DNA from 3 places in the Pseudoalteromonas sp. C12FD-1 genome. Region 1 is predicted to be linked to each of the others. Evidence: predicted binding sites of a transcription regulator. Region 1 holds the regulator's gene; each other region holds the start of a gene.

Region 1 (3,280 bases):
GGTGCTTATGAGCAGCTTGCTACATATGGCCGTATTATTGGTTGTGGTGTTAAACAAGTAAAAGATGCCAATGAATTAGCTGAAGTTTTATATCATTTACGCAATAAGCGTCTAGTATTAATTGATACAGCGGGTATGAGCCAGCGTGATCTTCGCCTTACCGAGCAATTAAATACGTTAATGCGCAACCAACGAGTAGATATACGTAGTTATTTAGTATTAAGTGCCACAGCACAAATAAATGTTTTGCAAGAAACCGTAAGACATTTTAAAAAGGTTCAGCTAAGCGGTTGTATTTTCACTAAGTTAGATGAATCATTAAGTTTAGGTGAGATTATTAGTATAGCGATTCAAAATCGTCTTCCAATAGGGTATCTTACTAATGGTCAGCGTGTACCAGAAGATATTCGCGTTGCAAATGCTGAAAAACTAGTAAAAAAAGCTGAGCAATTGTATTTAAAAAGAGCAAAAGCACAACATTCAAGGCACCAAGCAGTGGCGCCAAGCACAGTAGGGATGTATGATTAACACAGTATTAGATCAAGCAAGCGGCCTGCGCAAAATGAGTCAAAACAATAACAACGGCGTAAAAGTTATCGCTGTCACCGGCGGTAAAGGCGGAGTGGGTAAAACCAATGTCTCTTTAAATACTGCTATTGCTTTAGGGCAGCAGGGTAACCGTGTATTAGTATTAGATGCCGATTTAGGCCTAGCTAATTGTGATGTAATGCTAGGACTACGTGTTGAAAAAAACTTGTCTCATGTCCTTTCAGGCGAGTGCGAACTTGACGAGATTTTAGTTGAAGGCCCAGGCGGTATTAAAATCGTGCCTGCTACATCAGGCTCGCAAAGCATGGTGGAACTAACACCTTCTGAGCATGCTGGATTAATTCGTGCCTTTAGTGAGCTTAATACCGAATTTGATATTTTAATTGTGGATACCGCCGCTGGTATTTCTGACATGGTGCTGAGTTTTTCTCGTGCAGCGCAAGATGTCATGGTGGTGGTGTGTGACGAGCCGACCTCAATTACTGATGCCTACGCGCTTATTAAAGTACTTAGCCGCGAACACGGCGTTTATAAATTTAAAATTGTTGCAAACATGGTGCGCAGTATGCGCGAGGGCCAAGAGCTTTTTGCAAAGCTGTCTAAAGTAACAGACCGTTTTTTAGATGTGTCTATGGAGCTTGTTGCGACTATTCCATATGATGAAAATATGCGTAAATCTACGCGTAAACAAAAAGTCATTGTCGATCTTTTCCCTAATTCACCAGCAGCAGTCGCGTTTAAAACATTAGCGACAAAAGCAGTAAAATGGCCTATACCTAATCAACCTTCAGGACATTTAGAGTTTTTCATTGAGAAGCTAGTAAACGGCTGATTATGACAACATCGGTGAAAAGAGCTATGGGATATCAATCAACACAAAATTTAAATGTGATTGTTGAAAAGCACGCGTCGCTTGTCAAAAAAGTGGCGTGTCACTTAATAGCTCGTCTTCCTCCTAGCGTTCAGCTTGATGACTTAATCCAATCAGGAATGATTGGCCTTATTGAGGCCTCAAAAAACTTTGATGCTAGTAAAGGGGCAAGCTTTGAAACGTTTGCTGGTATTCGTATTCGCGGCGCTATGCTTGATGAAATGCGTAGAGGAGATTGGGCACCCCGTTCGGTACACCGTAAAAGCCGATTAGTCGCAGAAACCATTACAGAATTAGAAAATAGTTTAAATAGAGAACCAAAAGATACTGAAGTAGCTGAAAAACTTGATATTTCGCTAGAAGAATACCATCATATTTTAAATGATGTTAATTCCAGTAAAGTACTAGGCATTGAAGACCTTGGGGTAGATGAAGATGTTATTAGCCCTGCAGGCCAAGATTTAGCGCTAGACAAACCATTTAATAATGTTAAAAATGAACGGTTTAATAATTCATTGTTAGAGGCAATAAAGTCTTTACCAGAGCGAGATGCAATGGTGCTTTCTTTGTATTACAACGATGAAATGAATTTAAAAGAAATTGGGCATATACTCGATGTAAGTGAATCGCGTGTAAGTCAGATACATGGTCAGGCGATGATTAAGCTCAAAGCAAAAATCAATGACTGGATAAACTAGTAGTAAGTAAATTATAGGTTAAGACCTCACCGGAGGATGTTTTGGATAAAAACATGAAAATTCTTGTTGTTGATGATTTCTCTACAATGAGACGTATTATAAAAAATCTGTTGCGTGACCTAGGGTTCACGAATGTTCAAGAAGCTGACGATGGTTCTACAGCATTACCTATGTTGCAAAATCAGGTTTTTGACTTTGTTGTAACCGATTGGAACATGCCAGGTATGCAGGGTATTGACTTGCTAAGAGCCATTAGAGCTGACGAAAAATTAAAACATATTCCGGTTTTAATGGTGACGGCAGAAGCTAAAAAAGAACAAATAATAGCGGCAGCGCAAGCAGGTGTTAATGGTTACATTGTTAAGCCATTTACTGCAGGTACTTTGAAAACTAAATTAGAAAAAGTGTTTGAACGCTTAGGTTAATGAGAGGAGAGGCTTATGTCAGCACCAGCTGCGCCTCAAATTACTTTAGAACAAGCTCGTCAGCTCGTCGTTTATTTAGAAAATGGTGAGCAAGATAAAGCTGATCAATTAATTTTAGATACTGCCTCTCAAGAGCAATCGCAGCTTTTTGCTGAAGTAGGTAAGTTAACGCGCCAATTACACGAAGCTCTCAAAAGCTTTGAACTTGATACGCGCTTAACCGATTTAACCACCGATGCAATTCCTGATGCGAAAAAGCGCTTAAACTATGTCATGGAAATGACAGAAAATGCTGCTAATAAGACAATGGATGCGGTAGAAGCAAGCCTCCCTATTGCACAGCAGCTAGCAGATGAAATTGCACAGATTAAGCCTACTTGGGATAGGCTTATGAACCGTGAAATAGAGCTTGGCGAATTTAAAACTTTATGCCACAGCATCGACAAGTTTATGAATAGCTCTCATCATAAAACCGATGAGTTGCAAACTTTAATGACCAATGTACTCATGGCGCAAGATTTTCAAGATTTGACCGGCCAGGTTATCCGCCGAGTAATTGAGTTAGTCAGAGAAGTTGAAGAAAGTTTAATCCACCTTTTAACAGCATTTGCTGCTCAAGATGACAGCAATGTTGAAAGTAAAGAACAACAAGAATCAGAAGAATTGGTTGCCGCACAAACATTAGCAGGTCCTGAAGGCCCTATTATTGATAAAGAGTCGCGAAATGACGTTGTATC
Region 2 (3,280 bases), on a different contig from region 1:
ATTGCGCCCGACCATGTGCCTAGTAAAGCCTTGTTAGATAGTTGCTCTATAGATACCAGCAAACTGCTTGTAATAAGACAAAAGCATTTAGTAAATTTAGAGTATGTGCTTAACTCAGCACTTCATAATGGTAATTTTGCAGCCATTATTACGTGGACCGATATAGTAAGTGAGCAGCAACTTGTTAACTTATCGCTTAATTTAAACAAAAGAAGCGCTAAGCTATTTTGCTTTACTAAAAAAGCCAGCACTACAGCAATATCACTTACTCAATAAGCTTGGTAAAATACATTTTTAATCTATGTTAATTAGTATTTTATGAGTGTAACCAGTACCAGCGCTTGCTTATGCAACAGTCAGCTTAATTATGGCGACTGTTGCCAACCTTATCATCTTGATATAAAAACCCCAGAAACACCTGAGCAACTAATGCGTTCGCGCTTTAGTGCTTATGCATTAAAAAATGCATCTTATGTATTTAAAACTTACGCCAAAGAAAAACAAGCACAAAACCCAGTAAATGAAATTGCTGACTTTGCCAATAGCTGCCGCTTTGTAAAATTAGTTGTGCGCGATACGCAGCAAAGTGATGAGCGAGGTTATGTTGCCTTTAACGCATATTATTTTTACCAAAACTTATATTGTGAGCTAGATGAGAAATCAGACTTTATAAAAGAAGACGGTGAATGGCGATATTTAGAGGGTATTATTAATCCGGTCGCCGATATAAAAGTTGCCAGAAACGATCCCTGTCCATGCGCAAGCGGTAAAAAATATAAAAAGTGTCACAGTGTATAAAGTAAGCTAAACACTTAGAAAAAAATAGCGTCTTATTTAATACCATTAATCCGCTTAGTGAAGTGACCTATTTTGAGGATGGAAAAACGTGTTGATAGCTAGGCAAAAAATTGCTCTTAAGTTATTATAAATGTGAATTTTTTAACGCTGATAGCCCACATGTAGCCTCTCAAAATGATTAAGCATTATTGCTAAATGCTATAAGCGCTACTTTATACCACTAAATATATTAATAACTGCCATAAACAAAAAATGGACCATTTAGGTCCATTTTCTACAATATTGCTATTGGTTTATTCATCATCATCTAAATCGTACGATTCACGCTGCGCAGGTCTAGCTAAAATCTCAACATAGAATGAAGTAAGCGCCTGCTTTTCGATTTCGCTGATCTTGTTGTTAATTTCAGCTACGTGAACAACTTCTGCATCATCGGCACTTGTGCCAAACTTACAGTCAAATGCCCAGTAATCAGCTTCAACAGGTAGCGTTTTATTGCGCTCTCTTTTCAAATATTTTTTCACTTCATGCTTTGCAGCATCAACCATACGAGGGTATTTGATTTTCTCGTGATTTAGCGTGAATGTTTTCTTCATTACGTTCCTAATTACCTTGATTTAATGATAATGGCACTCAAGTCATACCATTTGCAGCCATTATAGCAATTGCATTTAATTTGTGGATGCTTTTTTTAAACAAAAAAGGAATTGTTCTATTTTATTGCATAACCGATTATTAAATATAAGGTGTTTTAAGCTTTTAAAACGCACGAGTGTTAAATTATTTTATGCGTTAGCAACAAGCAATGGTTTATGTATAGCCTCATTAGTTAAATCGTCATAAAATGCGGCGGCGTCCATTTGTGGACTTGCAAGCGCGGTGTGCGTGTCATTTAAGCGCCTGCGTACTGATGGTTCACAATTCTCGATTACCGTAAAAGGGATATGTAACTTGTCATCTCTAATCGCTAGTGGCTCAGGGTTTAAGCTGTGACTTAATTTTATTGCTATCATACCTGCTTGTTCGCCTTGTTGAACAATCACAGACGCGTGCTCTTGCCCTATGCTCATATCAAATTTTTCGGGGGCTAATAATTGCTTTGGCCCAGCACCAAAGCGCTCCCTTAACTGTTCTTCGTCTACATAAGCACTATGCGTTTCACTTTTTGGTAAGTGAAATTGACTAAAATCCAGCGCATCGTGCGATAGCATCGCTAATAAAAGTGAAAATTCGCCTCTGCGATTTTCATGCACACTTTTATTTAGCCTGGTCTTTAGTTGACTCTCTGTGATTAACAAATCATCGATTTGCATAGTCTTTAGCCGATAATGATAACTGGTAGATATTTATCGGCTTTATTTCAAATTTCTTTAGCTTTTTTCTTTACTTAAATACGCAGTTTGCTATTATCAGCGCCGTTGCATTGGAGGGGTTCCCGAGCGGCCAAAGGGATCAGACTGTAAATCTGACGGCTCAGCCTTCGCTGGTTCGAATCCAGCTCCCTCCACCACTTCTTATTTTCTATATCTTCTTCGCTTCTATCTAAATCATTTTCAGACTAATTATCAAATACCCACTGCAATGTTGCTCCGTGGTTTTTAAGCCATGCGGATGCAGATTTATAATCGGGATAAAATTTAGCTACGCGCTTCCAAAAAGCGTTGCTGTGGTTTAAATGCTTTAAATGAGCCAATTCGTGCACAATAACATAATCAATTATATGCTGAGGTGCCCCAACAAGGTTAAGGCTAAAGGTTAGCTCTCGTCGAGAATTACAACTTCCCCACTTACGTTTATAATTTCCAATCGTCAATTTAGTCGGTAATGCTTCTGACATCTGTTGGCAATAATAAGCCAAGCGCATTTCAATGTAGTTTGTTAGCGTTTCTTCAAGAGCAAGGCAAAGTAGCTGCTTGCGTTTATCAAGCTGTTTGGTTACTCGATTAGAAGTGTAAATAGTAAATACGCTATCGGATTGCTGAACATGCGAGCGTGCCCCTTTAGCAAAAGTAATAGTATATGGCTTAGCAAAAACCATTATTTGCTGGTTTTTAAACGGGTGTTGTTGATTATCAATAGCGTTAAGTTGTTTATGTAATTGCGCAGTTACCCACTCTTTTTTACTAAACAGCCATTGTTCTATTTGTAGTTTTGGGACGTGTGTAGGTGCATAAACAGTAACTAGTTTTTTGCTTACTTTTATTGCCACTGTTTTACGCCTAGTGCTGCGCTTTAACTGATACTCAAACAAGGTGTATGCTCTAAATATAAATAAAAGCCTATTATAAAGCCTTATTTAATCAATGCAGTTATTTACAGATAAATAAATGGGCTCAGTATTTTTTATTGTATTCATTAACTCAAAATAACGCCTTATTAATGAAGCGTGCTGCATATGTTAATATTTTAAAAAGAAAAGGTAACTTCACAGATTTATAGTATAAATAATTAGATTAACAGTTTATTTATATAATAAATCTAT
Region 3 (3,280 bases), on a different contig from region 1:
GCTAAATCGCGTAAGTGGGCTGGTTCGTCAACCAAGTTAAGTAATGGATACTTGCTACTATCAAGTGTCATGGTATTTATTTTATCCTTCGCTAACAGCGGTGCTAACTTATTAGTTGTTACCGCTGCTGAGTAATAATGTCAGTGCTAAATGGCAATACGTATATGTAACACTCAATGGTCACGCTTAATCAGGTAGTTTGCCAGCGCCGCTAGAACAGAGGTATCAGCATCTATTTTGTTTAATGCTTGATGCGCTTGCTCTATTAAATTTTGCGCCATTTGTTTGGCACCTTGCATACCTAATAAGGCCGGATAAGTTGCTTTATTCGCCGCTAAATCAGAACCTTGTGGCTTACCTAGAGTAAATGTGTCACCTTCAACATCTAAAATGTCGTCGTGCACTTGAAATGCCAGCCCTATAGCATACCCAAAAACACTTAAGTTTTCTAAGGTTTGTTTGTCTGCTTTTTCGCTACATAATGCACCTAATGTAATGGCACAGTTGATTAAGGCACCTGTTTTTAACCTATGAATTCGCTCAAGCTGTTGTACTGTAATCATTTTATCAGTGGCTGCAATATCTAACCCTTGTCCGCCTACCATACCTTCAAGCCCTGATGCTTTAGCCAGTTCGCTGATCATTTTTACTTGGGTTGCCGCGCTGCAGGTAAATTTGTGAGCCGAGATTAGCTCAAAGGCTAATGTTTGTAGTGCATCGCCCGCTAAAATTGCATGCGCATCGCCAAACTCTATATGGCAAGTTGGGCGTCCACGACGAAGGTCGTCATCATCCATAGCGGGTAAATCATCGTGCACCAACGAGTAGCTGTGAATACACTCAATAGCAGCAGCCAGAATATCTAAATCTTGCTTATTAGCTCCGAGCATTTCACCACTTGCGTAGACTAAAAAGGGGCGTAAACGCTTGCCACCGTTAAATAAGCCGTACTGCGTGGCTTCTTTTACTGCGTGTGCGGTATCAAGGGGTTGATCAAAGTACTGTTGCAGGGTCTTTACGACATCTTGTTGAGCACATTCTATTTTTTCTTGTATGCTCACGGTTATTCCATATCGTTGTTAAAGGAAGTAAGCGCTGCTTTTTCGTCATTACCCATCAAAATAGACACTTTTTGTTCTGCTTGTTGTAACTTACCTGTTGAGGCGTTAGCTAAGGCTATACCACGCTCAAATTGCTTTAACGACTGTTCAAGCGATAAGTCACCTTGTTCCATTTCACCAACAATGGTTGAGAGTTCTTCGAGTGCTTGTTCAAAACTTAGGTTTTCAGGTTTTTTAGTCGCCATGTTTAATTTCAGCCAGCATGATAAATTTAGGAGCCAATTTTAGGGGGAATGCTAAACTAGGTCAAAGGATGATCGTTGTTTTTTGAGTTATATCAGTTTAAATCGTATTTTTACCATGTATAAGATGCGTATTAACGCTCACTGTGTACAATAAAATTAATCAGTCGCTAGGCGAGCAGGGTATCTTGATCTAAAATTAGGCCAAACACAGTGTTTTACACTTTTTTCAAAAATGGCTTAAGTATTTCAGTATCTTGCCGATAAGCAGTTAATAATAAAAGTTTGAATAACAAAGTATAATACTTTGGAGGAAATGTGGATTTAGCAACCATAATTGGGATCCTTGGCGCAATTGGTTTAATTGTCATGTCCATGTTTATGAGTAGTAGCGGCGAAATGGGTATGTTTGCCGATGCGCCTTCTAGTGTAATTGTATTTGGTGGCTCACTATTTATTGTGTTATCAAACTTTACCTTGTCGCAGTTTTTGGGCATAGGTAAGGTTGTTGGTAAAGCATTTATGTTTAAAATCGAATCGCCAGAAGAGCTTATCGAAAAAGCAGTTGAACTTGCTGACTCTGCTCGTAAAGGCGGTTTTTTAGCCCTTGAAGAAGCCGAAATACCAAACCCTTTTATGCGAAAAGGGGTAGATATGCTCGTTGATGGCCACGATGCTGATGTAGTTCGTGCCACGCTTCAAAAAGACATTTCTTTAACTACAACTCGTCACGAACTGGGCGCCGGTTTATTTAAGTCACTTGCCGATATAGCCCCTGCAATGGGTATGATAGGAACGTTAATAGGCTTAGTTGCTATGTTATCTAACATGGATGACCCTAAAGCCATCGGCCCTGCAATGGCGGTGGCATTGTTAACGACTTTATATGGTGCATTTTTAGCAAATGTAGTGGCTATTCCTATTCAGGTAAAACTGGAGCTTCGTAAAGATGAAGAGGCCATGAATCAGCGTCTAATATTGGATGCTATTTTAGGTATTCAAGATGGCCAAAACCCGAAAGTAATTGAAGGTATATTGAAAAACTACCTTGCTGAGTCTAAGCGCAAAGTAGATACCGAGGAGTAACCATGTCTGATCAAGAGTGCAAATGCCCACCACCAGGTCTGCCCGCTTGGATGGGAACATTTGCCGACTTAATGTCGCTTTTAATGTGTTTTTTTGTACTTTTGCTCGCGTTTTCAGAAATGGATGTACTTAAATTTAAGCAAATAGCAGGCTCGATGAAGTTTGCTTTTGGTGTTCAAAACAAAATAGAAGTAAAAGACATTCCAAAAGGGACCTCAGTTATTGCTATGGAATTTACTCCAGGCAAGCCTGAGCCTACCCCGATAGAAACCATTCAACAGCAAACCGTTGAAATGACCCAGCAAATGCTTGAGTTTCAAGCGGGTGATGAAAGCTCCGCTGGTGGTAGACAAGAACAACGTGGCGATAAGCGTGGTGGAGAGTCACGTAGTACATCGCAGCAGCAATCTTCAGAGCAAGCAACTTCAGCGGCCGATCAAGAACAAACAAATGAGCTAGTGAAAAAAATAGCGCAACAGCTCGAAAAACAAATTATAGACGGGGCAATTGAGCTTGAATCCCTCGGTCAGCAAATTATTATTCGTATCCGTGAAAATGGCTCATTTCCCTCAGGGAGTGCATTTTTACAGCCTAAGTTTAAGCCCATAATTCAAGATATTGGTAAATTATTAAAAGATGTACCTGGTGAAATTACGGTTTCGGGGCATACTGATGATTTTCAGGTTTCAAACGAGTTATATATTAATAATTGGGACTTATCGTCAAAACGCGCGGTAGCAGTAGCAAGTGAATTACAAACTGTTCAAGGGTTTGATAAAAACCGCATGATGGTAGTAGGGCGCGCTGATACACGCCCGCTGGTGCCAAACGATTCAAACGAAGATAGACGCAGAAACCGCCGAGTTGAAATATCAATTTTACAAGGTAAGG

The links. Region 1 encodes FliA, which starts transcription of late flagellar genes. Its sites were predicted from a motif close to CTAAAGNTNNNNNNNNNNNNGCCGATA; they were not measured.
Region 2: a site for FliA is predicted at 2,146-2,172, ahead of WDB87_RS09350 (VC2046/SO_2500 family protein). Genes of this name have one in related genera too.
Region 3: a site for FliA is predicted at 1,543-1,569, ahead of pomA (flagellar motor protein PomA). Genes of this name have one in related genera too.

The regions. Positions count from the first base shown of each region.
Region 1 is NZ_JBBEVD010000069.1:63,601-66,880, forward strand. It holds gene flhF (flagellar biosynthesis protein FlhF) at 1-528, shown strand, start outside; gene WDB87_RS10300 (MinD/ParA family ATP-binding protein) at 521-1,381, shown strand; gene WDB87_RS10305 (RNA polymerase sigma factor FliA) at 1,408-2,118, shown strand; gene cheY (chemotaxis response regulator CheY) at 2,160-2,543, shown strand; gene WDB87_RS10315 (protein phosphatase CheZ) at 2,559-3,280, shown strand, end outside.
Region 2 is NZ_JBBEVD010000063.1:183,116-186,395, forward strand. It holds gene WDB87_RS09335 (SulA-like leucine-rich domain-containing protein) at 1-276, shown strand, start outside; gene WDB87_RS09340 (YchJ family protein) at 319-798, shown strand; gene WDB87_RS09345 (DUF6172 family protein) at 1,092-1,394, opposite strand; gene WDB87_RS09350 (VC2046/SO_2500 family protein) at 1,584-2,111, opposite strand; tRNA gene WDB87_RS09355 (tRNA-Tyr) at 2,224-2,308, shown strand; gene WDB87_RS09360 (M48 family metallopeptidase) at 2,357-3,007, opposite strand.
Region 3 is NZ_JBBEVD010000072.1:5,829-9,108, reverse strand. It holds gene dxs (1-deoxy-D-xylulose-5-phosphate synthase) at 1-71, opposite strand, end outside; gene ispA ((2E,6E)-farnesyl diphosphate synthase) at 174-1,061, opposite strand; gene WDB87_RS14400 (exodeoxyribonuclease VII small subunit) at 1,064-1,306, opposite strand; gene pomA (flagellar motor protein PomA) at 1,622-2,389, shown strand; gene WDB87_RS14390 (flagellar motor protein MotB) at 2,392-3,280, shown strand, end outside.